DNA from 2 places in the Priestia sp. P5 genome. Region 1 is predicted to be linked to the other one. Evidence: a T-box and tRNA genes for the amino acid it is inferred to sense, from the RefSeq annotation. Region 1 holds a T-box; the other holds one or more tRNA genes.
What was found. The T-box of region 1 lies ahead of MMB69_RS01130 (valine--tRNA ligase). A T-box ahead of a tRNA ligase gene usually reads a tRNA of that ligase, here a tRNA-Val.
Positions count from the first base shown of each region.

Region 2: it encodes a tRNA-Val, which carries the amino acid that the T-box ahead of MMB69_RS01130 (valine--tRNA ligase) is inferred to sense. The anticodon was not compared.

Region 1 covers NZ_JAKWFJ010000001.1:228,164-232,598, forward strand. The annotation lists gene spoVID (stage VI sporulation protein D) at 1-244, shown strand, start outside; gene ysxE (spore coat protein YsxE) at 322-1,371, shown strand; gene MMB69_RS01125 (hypothetical protein) at 1,383-1,580, opposite strand; T-box leader at 1,811-2,055, shown strand; gene MMB69_RS01130 (valine--tRNA ligase) at 2,138-4,435, shown strand, end outside.
Region 2 covers NZ_JAKWFJ010000002.1:139,348-143,782, reverse strand. The annotation lists gene MMB69_RS17650 (amino acid permease) at 1-59, shown strand, start outside; partial or broken gene MMB69_RS17645 (copper homeostasis protein CutC) at 92-688, opposite strand; gene MMB69_RS17640 (DEAD/DEAH box helicase) at 786-2,231, opposite strand; tRNA gene MMB69_RS17635 (tRNA-Val) at 2,400-2,471, opposite strand; gene MMB69_RS17630 (arylamine N-acetyltransferase family protein) at 2,742-3,497, shown strand; gene MMB69_RS17625 (Lrp/AsnC family transcriptional regulator) at 3,525-3,974, opposite strand; gene MMB69_RS17620 (YitT family protein) at 4,147-4,435, shown strand, end outside.

The DNA.
Region 1 (4,435 bases):
TGAATTTCGGAAAGAAGAAAATGAAAGCGGCCGAAATGAAAACGCCCTTTATTTAACAAAGCTCTTTTCCCGGGAAGAAGAAGCTTTTTCAACGTGGAAGCTTTGTATTGTTCAAGACGGAGATTCGCTTGATACAATAGCAAACCGCTATAATACGAATGTACAAAACATTTTACGAGTAAATAATTTAGAAGATGAATATGAGCTGGAAGAAGGAAGCATCTTAAATATTCCCGTTCGTTAAAGTCGGAAAGAAAACAGTTTTGACGCATATAATGTCTTAACTGTTTTCTTTATTTTTTACGAGGAAGGAGAATATAGATGCAGCGGACAGTAGCAGACTACAAAGTATTGTTAAAAGAATATGACTTAGATGTTGACTTTATCGAAGACTACGGAAAAGTAAAAAAAGTCTATACGAAAACCGGCGTGTTTGCGCTTAAAGAAATGGCGAATCATCAAGAACGAAATCAAAACTTCATTCAAAAGCTGCAGAATGTGTATCAAAAAGGATGGATGGGATTTGTCCCTATTTATCAAACGAAGCGTTCTCAGCCCATTGTTTCAGATGAAAGCGGCTCGTATTACTTAATGCCGTGGCTCCCGAATAATCCGACCGAAGAGCGTGATATTCGATATCATAAATTATTTCAAGAGCTTGCTAAGCTTCACGGCGCTTCGGCGCAGGAAGTAGAAGTGAAAAAAGAAGATATAGAAAATCATTATACATCGATGAAAGAAACGTGGGAAAAACGTCAGGAAGAGCTGAAGCAGTATGTAGTAGAATGCGAGAAGAAAGTTTATATGTCCCCGTTTGAATTGCATTACTGTACATTTTATTATGAAATGACAAGAGCGCTTGAGTTTGGTTTTGGAAAGCTCGATCAGTGGAATGATGAAATGGAAGAAAAGGAAAAGATCCGGCTGGTTACGTCTCATGGAAAGCTATCGGCTAAACATTTTATCTATGACGAACGGGGGAATGGTTTTTTTATTAATTTTGAACATGCAAAAGATGCTTCACCGATTTATGATTTGGTCTCATTTTATTTCCGTACTCTTCGCACATACCCAGTAACGACCTATGATAGCTATGAGTGGTTTAGTACGTATGAAAAACATTTTGCTCTCAGAGAAGAGGAACGGCTGCTTTTACACAGTTATTTGGCGTTTCCAGAACCTTTGTATCAGTGTATTGTTCAATATAGGCAGCATAAAGAAAGTAAAACAGAGCTTGAACATATGCAGTCATTTATTCGAGCATACTGGCTGACGAAAAACATTGAACAGCTCAATATTAAAATATTTGAAGTAGATCAGCAAAAAAAAATGGCAGCGGAAGCAGCTGCACAAGCCCAAGCGAACGAATAGCGCTTGGGTTTTTAAATCCAGTCCGAATATAAAGCAACTGCTAGTATGGCAAGCAATGCCAGCAACAGTACATCAAAGGTTGTAGGGAAAAATAGTGTACGTATACCTTGAAAAATTGTTAAAGGAACAATAAACTGTCCACAAGCCGCTCCTGCTGTTTTGAGCCACCGCTGCAGCTGATACGAATTTACATTTATTCGTTTCTTCATTTGTACATGCCCCTTTCAATCCACGTGCCCAGGTTAAAGTCAGTATATGAAAAAAGAAAGAAATGGTGCCATTTTTTTGAGTGGGTTCTTCATTTTATTTCCAAAATTAGCGAGCGAATGAAAAAATAAAGAGCAGAACAAAAAAATTATGAATATAATCATAAAAAAATGGAGAAGATTATTGACGATTCAACATTTTTTCATATAGTATAATTAAGAGAAATTCATACATAAATACAGTGAATAGGAAGAGTACGGGATGTTCGTCTTTCAGAGAGAGAAATCAGTTGCTGTGAGATTTCTTAAGAATGTGCACTCGGAATGTCGCCTATGAGTAGCTTTTTTGAACAGCTGCATAGCTCAGTAGAAAAAGCCGGTTAATCAACCGTTATGAAATGAAGTGTATAGGCTTATCAAACGGGATACGTCTATAAAAAAAGGTGGTACCGCGAAATCAACTCCTTTCGTCCTTTTATTAGGAAAGGAGTTTTTTTATGTTTATAAAAGCTTTACACAGTTTCTAAAGACTGAAACTTTATATTATGGAGGTATACATTATGTCTGAAAAAGAAGTGACTCTTCCAACGAAGTATGATCCAAAAGCCGTTGAAGAAAATCGTTATCAGTATTGGTTAGACGGGAAGTTTTTTGAAGCAACAAATGACCCTGAAAAAGAGCCATATACAATTGTAATTCCACCCCCAAACGTAACGGGCAAGCTGCATTTAGGCCACGCTTGGGATACAACGTTACAAGACATCCTAACGCGTATGAAGCGCATGCAAGGCTATGACGTTTTGTGGCTTCCTGGCATGGACCATGCGGGGATTGCAACGCAGGCAAAAGTAGAAGAAAAGCTTCGCAGCGAAGGGAAAAGCCGCTACGATCTAGGCCGCGAAAATTTTGTAGCCGAAACGTGGAAATGGAAAGAAGAATATGCAAGCTTTATTCGCCAGCAGTGGTCGAAGCTAGGACTTGGCTTAGACTATTCACGCGAGCGCTTCACGCTTGATGAAGGCCTTTCTAAAGCAGTGCGCGAAGTATTCGTAACGCTTTACAAAAAAGGGTTAATCTATCGCGGAGAATATATCATTAACTGGGATCCAGCTACGAAAACAGCTCTTTCAGACATCGAGGTTATTTACAAAGATGTACAAGGTGCGTTTTATCATATGCGCTATCCGTTGGCAGATGGTTCTGGACATATCGAAATCGCAACAACTCGTCCTGAAACAATGCTAGGAGATACGGCTGTAGCTGTTCACCCTGAAGATGATCGCTATAAGCACTTAATTGGCAAAAAGGTTGTCCTTCCGATTGTAGGTCGTGAAATTCCAATCGTAGGCGATGATTATGTAGATATGGAATTCGGTTCTGGTGCGGTAAAAATTACGCCTGCTCATGACCCGAACGATTTTGAAATTGGAAACCGTCATAATTTAGAGCGTATTTTAGTGATGAATCAAGATGGTACGATGAATGACAAAGCAGGTAAATATGAAGGAATGGATCGTTTTGCTTGCCGTAAGCAAATTGTTAAAGACCTTCAAGAAGACAGTGTATTGTTCAACATTGAAGACCATATGCATTCAGTAGGTCACAGTGAACGAAGCGGCGCCGTTGTTGAACCTTATTTATCAACTCAGTGGTTTGTAAAAATGCAGCCGTTAGCAGATAAAGCAGTAGATCTTCAAAAACAAGAAGAAAAAGTAAACTTTGTGCCTGATCGTTTTGAAAAGACATACTTACACTGGATGGAAAATATTCGCGACTGGTGTATTTCGCGTCAGCTTTGGTGGGGACACCGTATTCCAGCTTGGTATCATAAAGAAACTGGAGAAGTATACGTAGATCATGAGGCTCCAGCAGATATCGAAAACTGGGAACAAGATTCAGATGTATTAGACACATGGTTCAGTTCAGCGCTATGGCCATTCTCAACAATGGGCTGGCCTGATGTGGATGCAGCTGATTTCAAACGCTACTACCCAACAAACGTGCTTGTAACGGGCTACGATATTATTTTCTTCTGGGTATCTCGTATGATTTTCCAAGGTCTTGAATTTACGGGTAAACGTCCGTTTGACGATGTACTCATTCACGGTCTTGTACGAGATGCTGAAGGTCGTAAAATGAGTAAATCACTTGGTAACGGTGTAGATCCAATGGAAGTAATCGAGAAATACGGTGCGGATTCTCTTCGCTATTTCTTATCTACAGGAAGCTCACCAGGACAAGATTTACGCTTCAGCTTTGAAAAAGTCGAAGCGACGTGGAACTTTGCAAATAAAATTTGGAATGCTTCTCGTTTTGCATTAATGAACATGGACGGCATCACATTTGAAGAGCTTGATTTATCAGGCGAAAAGTCTGTTGCTGATAAATGGATTTTAACGCGCTTAAATGAAACGATTGAGCACGTAACAAAATTAGCTGACAAATATGAATTTGGTGAAGTTGGACGCATTCTCTATAACTTTATTTGGGATGATTTCTGCGATTGGTACATTGAAATGGCTAAACTTCCTCTTTACGGAGAAGATGAAGCAGCTAAAAAGACAACTCGCTCAATTTTAGCTTATGTACTTGATAATACAATGCGACTTTTACATCCATTCATGCCGTTTATTACCGAAGAAATTTGGCAAAGCTTGCCGCATGAAGGCGAATCGATTACAGTAGCTAAATGGCCGGAAGTACGCCCTGAGCTTTCTGATAAAGAAGCTGCTAACGATATGCGTTTACTTGTAGATATTATCCGTGCTGTTCGTAACATTCGTGCTGAAGTGAACACGCCGATGAGCAAACAAGTAAAATTATTTATCAAAGCTAAAGATGAAAATATTCAAAACCAG
Region 2 (4,435 bases), on a different contig from region 1:
TCTTTCAGCGTACCAAAATGACGAGCGGCTTAGCAGCAAAAGAAAATACATCAAAATAAAAAAGCTGTTCCTTTTGGAACAGCTTTTTTATTTAACGAGATAAATCTCCTACAATTTTTGTTCCGTGTAATTCAGCTGCTTTTGTTTCTTTCATAACCCGCTCTGCGTTGCCTTCATGAATTCCTCCGCCGGGCAAAATAATAATACGTTCATTAGCATATGTGATCAATTCTCGGAGCATATGCAGATTTTGCAAAGCAGATCCTTTCCCTCCTTTGGTCAAAATACGGTCTGCTCCCAATTCGATGAGTATATCAATGGCTTTGTATTTATCTTTAATCTCATCAAATGCCATATGAAATGTAATGCTTAAAGGACGAGCTTCTGCTATTAACTCTTTAGTGCGTCCGCAATCGATTTCAGCTTCTTCTGTTAAAATGCCGAATACTACTCCGTTTACTCCAAGGTCTTTACATGTTTTAACGTCTTTTTTCATAATTTGATATTCTGCTTCAGAATATACAAAACCACCAATTCTTGGACGAATAATCACGTTGATATCTGTATCAAGATGTTCGCTTGCATATTGAATGGTGCCGTAACTTGGCGTAGTGCCTCCTTGACTGAGATTGTCACATAATTCAATGCGGTCTGCTCCTAGCTTTTCTGCTTTTTTTGCCTGCTCATACCCTTCTACACACGCTTATTTTATGTACTTCATACTCTCAACTCCTTTATTGTCTCTATAAATAAAGCCCATCTTTAAAAAGATGGACTTCCTTCTGCTATTTAATTGCCTTATGAACTTTTAGTTTCTTTCCTTTAATCGTTTTGTTTTTCATTGCTTGTAACACTTTTGGACCTTTTCCATTCAAAATCTCTACATAAGAGACATTTTCTTGGATCGTAATAATTCCAATATCGTCTGCGGTTACTCCGTCTAACTTTGCAATTGTTCCCACAAAATCAACCGCTCTAATTTTCTTTTTCTTTCCTCCGTTAAAATACAGCTTCATAATGTTTTTATTTAATGACTCGCTTTTATCTTTTTTAACTTCTGGACGCTCATTGATTTTTTCAGTAAAAGCGGATGCTGCCTGCTGTACTTCTTCTTTAGAAGGAGGGGTAGATGTTGGAATTGAAAAACCGATATATTCTTCAATTTCCGATAGCATTCTCTCTTCATAAGGCGTTACAAATGTGATGGCTTTCCCGTTTTTACCGGCACGTCCCGTTCTTCCTGTACGGTGAACGTAGCTTTCTTTTTCTAACGGAAGGTCGTAGTTAATAACGTGTGTGATATTATCAATATCAATGCCTCTCGCAGCTACATCTGTCGCCACTAAATAGCGAAATTTACCTTTTTTGAAATCATTCATAACCTCAAAACGGTCTTCTTGCACCATTGCCCCGTGAATTTTATCACAAGGATATCCAAGATCATCTAAATCGTCTAACAGCGTATTTACCTGCTCTTGCGTGCGGCAAAAAATGATGCAGCTGTCCGGATTTTCTACTGTGGTTACGTCTTTCAGCAGTTCAAATTTACGTTCGTTTTCTACTGATATAACAGAATGGTCAATCGTACTTGTCGTTAATCCGTTTGCTTTGATTTCAATATCAACCGGTTTTTTCATATACTTGCGAGAAAGCTCTTCAATATCTTCAGGAAGCGTAGCGGAGAAAAGCATCGTTACACGCTCACTAGGAAGATGTTGAATAATTGCTTCTACTTGGTCAATAAAACCCATATTTAGCATTTCATCTGCTTCATCAATAACCAAATAACGAATTTTTTCTAATGCAAGCGTTTCTTTTTCTATATGATCAAGCACTCGTCCAGGCGTACCTACAACAATATGTGTTTTTTGCTTTAATTCTACTTTTTGCTTGGCAAACGGTGATTTTCCGTAGACAGCTGCTGCTTTAATTCGCTTAAAACGGCCGATATTTGTAATATCTTCTTTTACCTGCGCAGCCAGCTCTCGTGTAGGTGTTAACACTAAGGCCTGGGGCTTATTTTCTTCCCAGTTAACTAATTCACACAGTGGAATGCCAAAGGAAGCCGTTTTTCCACTTCCTGTTTGAGACTTCACGACAACATCTCTTTCTTCTAGCGCGATAGGAAGCACCTTGCTTTGTACTTCCGTAGGATGATTGTATTGCAGGCTAGAAAGCGCCTTAGCTACCTTGTCACTAAGACCATATTGACTAAAACTTCTTTGATTCATTTTGTACCCTCATTTATTTTAAATTAGTGATTATCTTTATCATGACCTGATGCACTATGTTTCATTATACTTTAATTCTTCTATACGCGCTCAAGATTTAATATAGCATTGATTTGTCAAACAAAAGAGAAAAACCGCTCTCTTATTAATAAGAAAACGGCTTTGGTATGAGCGATGAGGGATTCGAACCCCCGACCCCATCCCTGTCAAGGATGTATTCTCCCACTGAACTAATCGCTCGTGATATGTATTGACTATATTATAGAAAGAGTTATCCAATTTTGTCAACTATTTTTCCATAGTTCCGAAGTTGGAAGGACCGCCGTTACTTTTGATAAAATAAAAACATGCCATAAAGGAGCGTGACGGGATGAAAGTACCAACTTTAAAAATTGGCAGCCGTGTACTTCAAGGATTCGCTTCCAAAAAGACAATTGAAAAAACGCTGTTACATGAACATTCTTCTAGGCCTGAAGACAGAGAGAAATGATTTACTAAGAGGTGTATTTGATGAATATTAATTACTATTTTAGCCGGTTTTTAGCTAAGAGACCAGATAGTCCAACCTATGAAAGCTTAGCCGCTTTACAGAACAAGCATATGCTTCATATTCCGTTTGAGAACTTAGACGTTTTGTCTCAAACCCCTATTATCATTGATTTAGAACGAATTTTTCAAAAAGTAATTGTAAATTTGCGTGGAGGGTTTTGCTACGAATTAAACGGTCTATTTGGCTGGCTGTTAAAAGAAAGCGGATATGAAGTCTCTTACGTTTCAGCTACCGTCAAAAAACCCGACGGCACGTGGACCATTGAAGGAAGTCACGCTACAAACCTTGTAACGATTGAGAATCAGTCTTACATCGTAGACGTTGGATTTGGAGATTCTGTGCGCAAACCAATGCCTTTAAATGGCGAAGTAGTAAGAGATGTAAGCGGCTCTTATCGTATGACAAACGTTGCTGAGCATATGTATGAGTTGCAGCGATGGGAAGATAATGTATGGAAAACACTCTACCGTGTGTCTACGCTTCCTAAGAAACTGACTGACTTTACTCCTATGTGTGAGTTCAATCAAACGTCAGCTGATTCTCCGTTTGTACACAAACGTCTTGTTACGATCGCAACACTTACAGGGCGCATTACCCTCTCCGGTGAAACGCTGACTGTAACAGATGGTGAAAAAAAGACGAAAAGGAACGTTTCAGAAGAAGAAATACCTGATATTTTACAAAATCATTTTTATATTATTAAAGGATTTTATTAATATGTCTTTATACGAAAAACCGGCCTCTTATGGGGCCGGTTTTTGTACAGGAGTAATCATCCTGTTTTCTACAGGCGACTTTAAAATAATTGAAGTATTTACATTTCCATAAGGAATCAGTTCATCCACCAGCATTCGAAGTCCATCCATTCCGGACACGGCTGCTTTGATAAAGTAAGAAACCGGCCCCGTTACGCGATGACATTCAAGCACGTCTTCATTTTGCTCAATAAAGTCTTCAAACTCCTCTGGTTTTCTTTTTAATTCGCTTACTTGAATAAATAGCTGTGTATCTCTTCCTAAAGCTTTCGGAGACACCGTAGCGCTGAAACGCTGGATCACTCCTCGTTCCTGAAGACGCTGCAGTCTTTCTGATACGCTTGGACGGCTAAGAGCCAGCTTTTTTGATAAATCACTAATCGTCATACGTCCGTCCCTTTGCAAAATAGACAATAGTTGTGCATCAATTTGATCCATCCAAACCTTTCCTTTCAAAATGAATATAATAAATAAAATCTTTATTCAAGTTGATAACAGAACAAGTATTATTTCCTTCATTTATACATGTGTTTTCTTTATTTAATATCCTATCATTAAAGTAGATAATTGAAAATGAAAATTCCGAAAAAACAAACAGAGGGGTTTATTTATGCGAAAAGTTTTATGGATTATTCTTGGTTGTACGATTGCAAGTATTGGTGTTCTTATCTTGCGGCACTCTCACGTAGTGACGGGGGGAACAGCTGGTCTGTCTCTCAGCTTGTCGTATGCCCTTCCCTTGTCGTTTGCGGTGATCTTTTTTCTCATTAATATTCCTTTTTATCTCTTTTCCTTCTTTCAAATGGGATGGAAATTTACCGCTACAACTATAGGATCAGTGTCTTTGCTATCGCTTCTCACTTCACTCGATCACTTGCTTCCTTCTTTTACACTTCCTA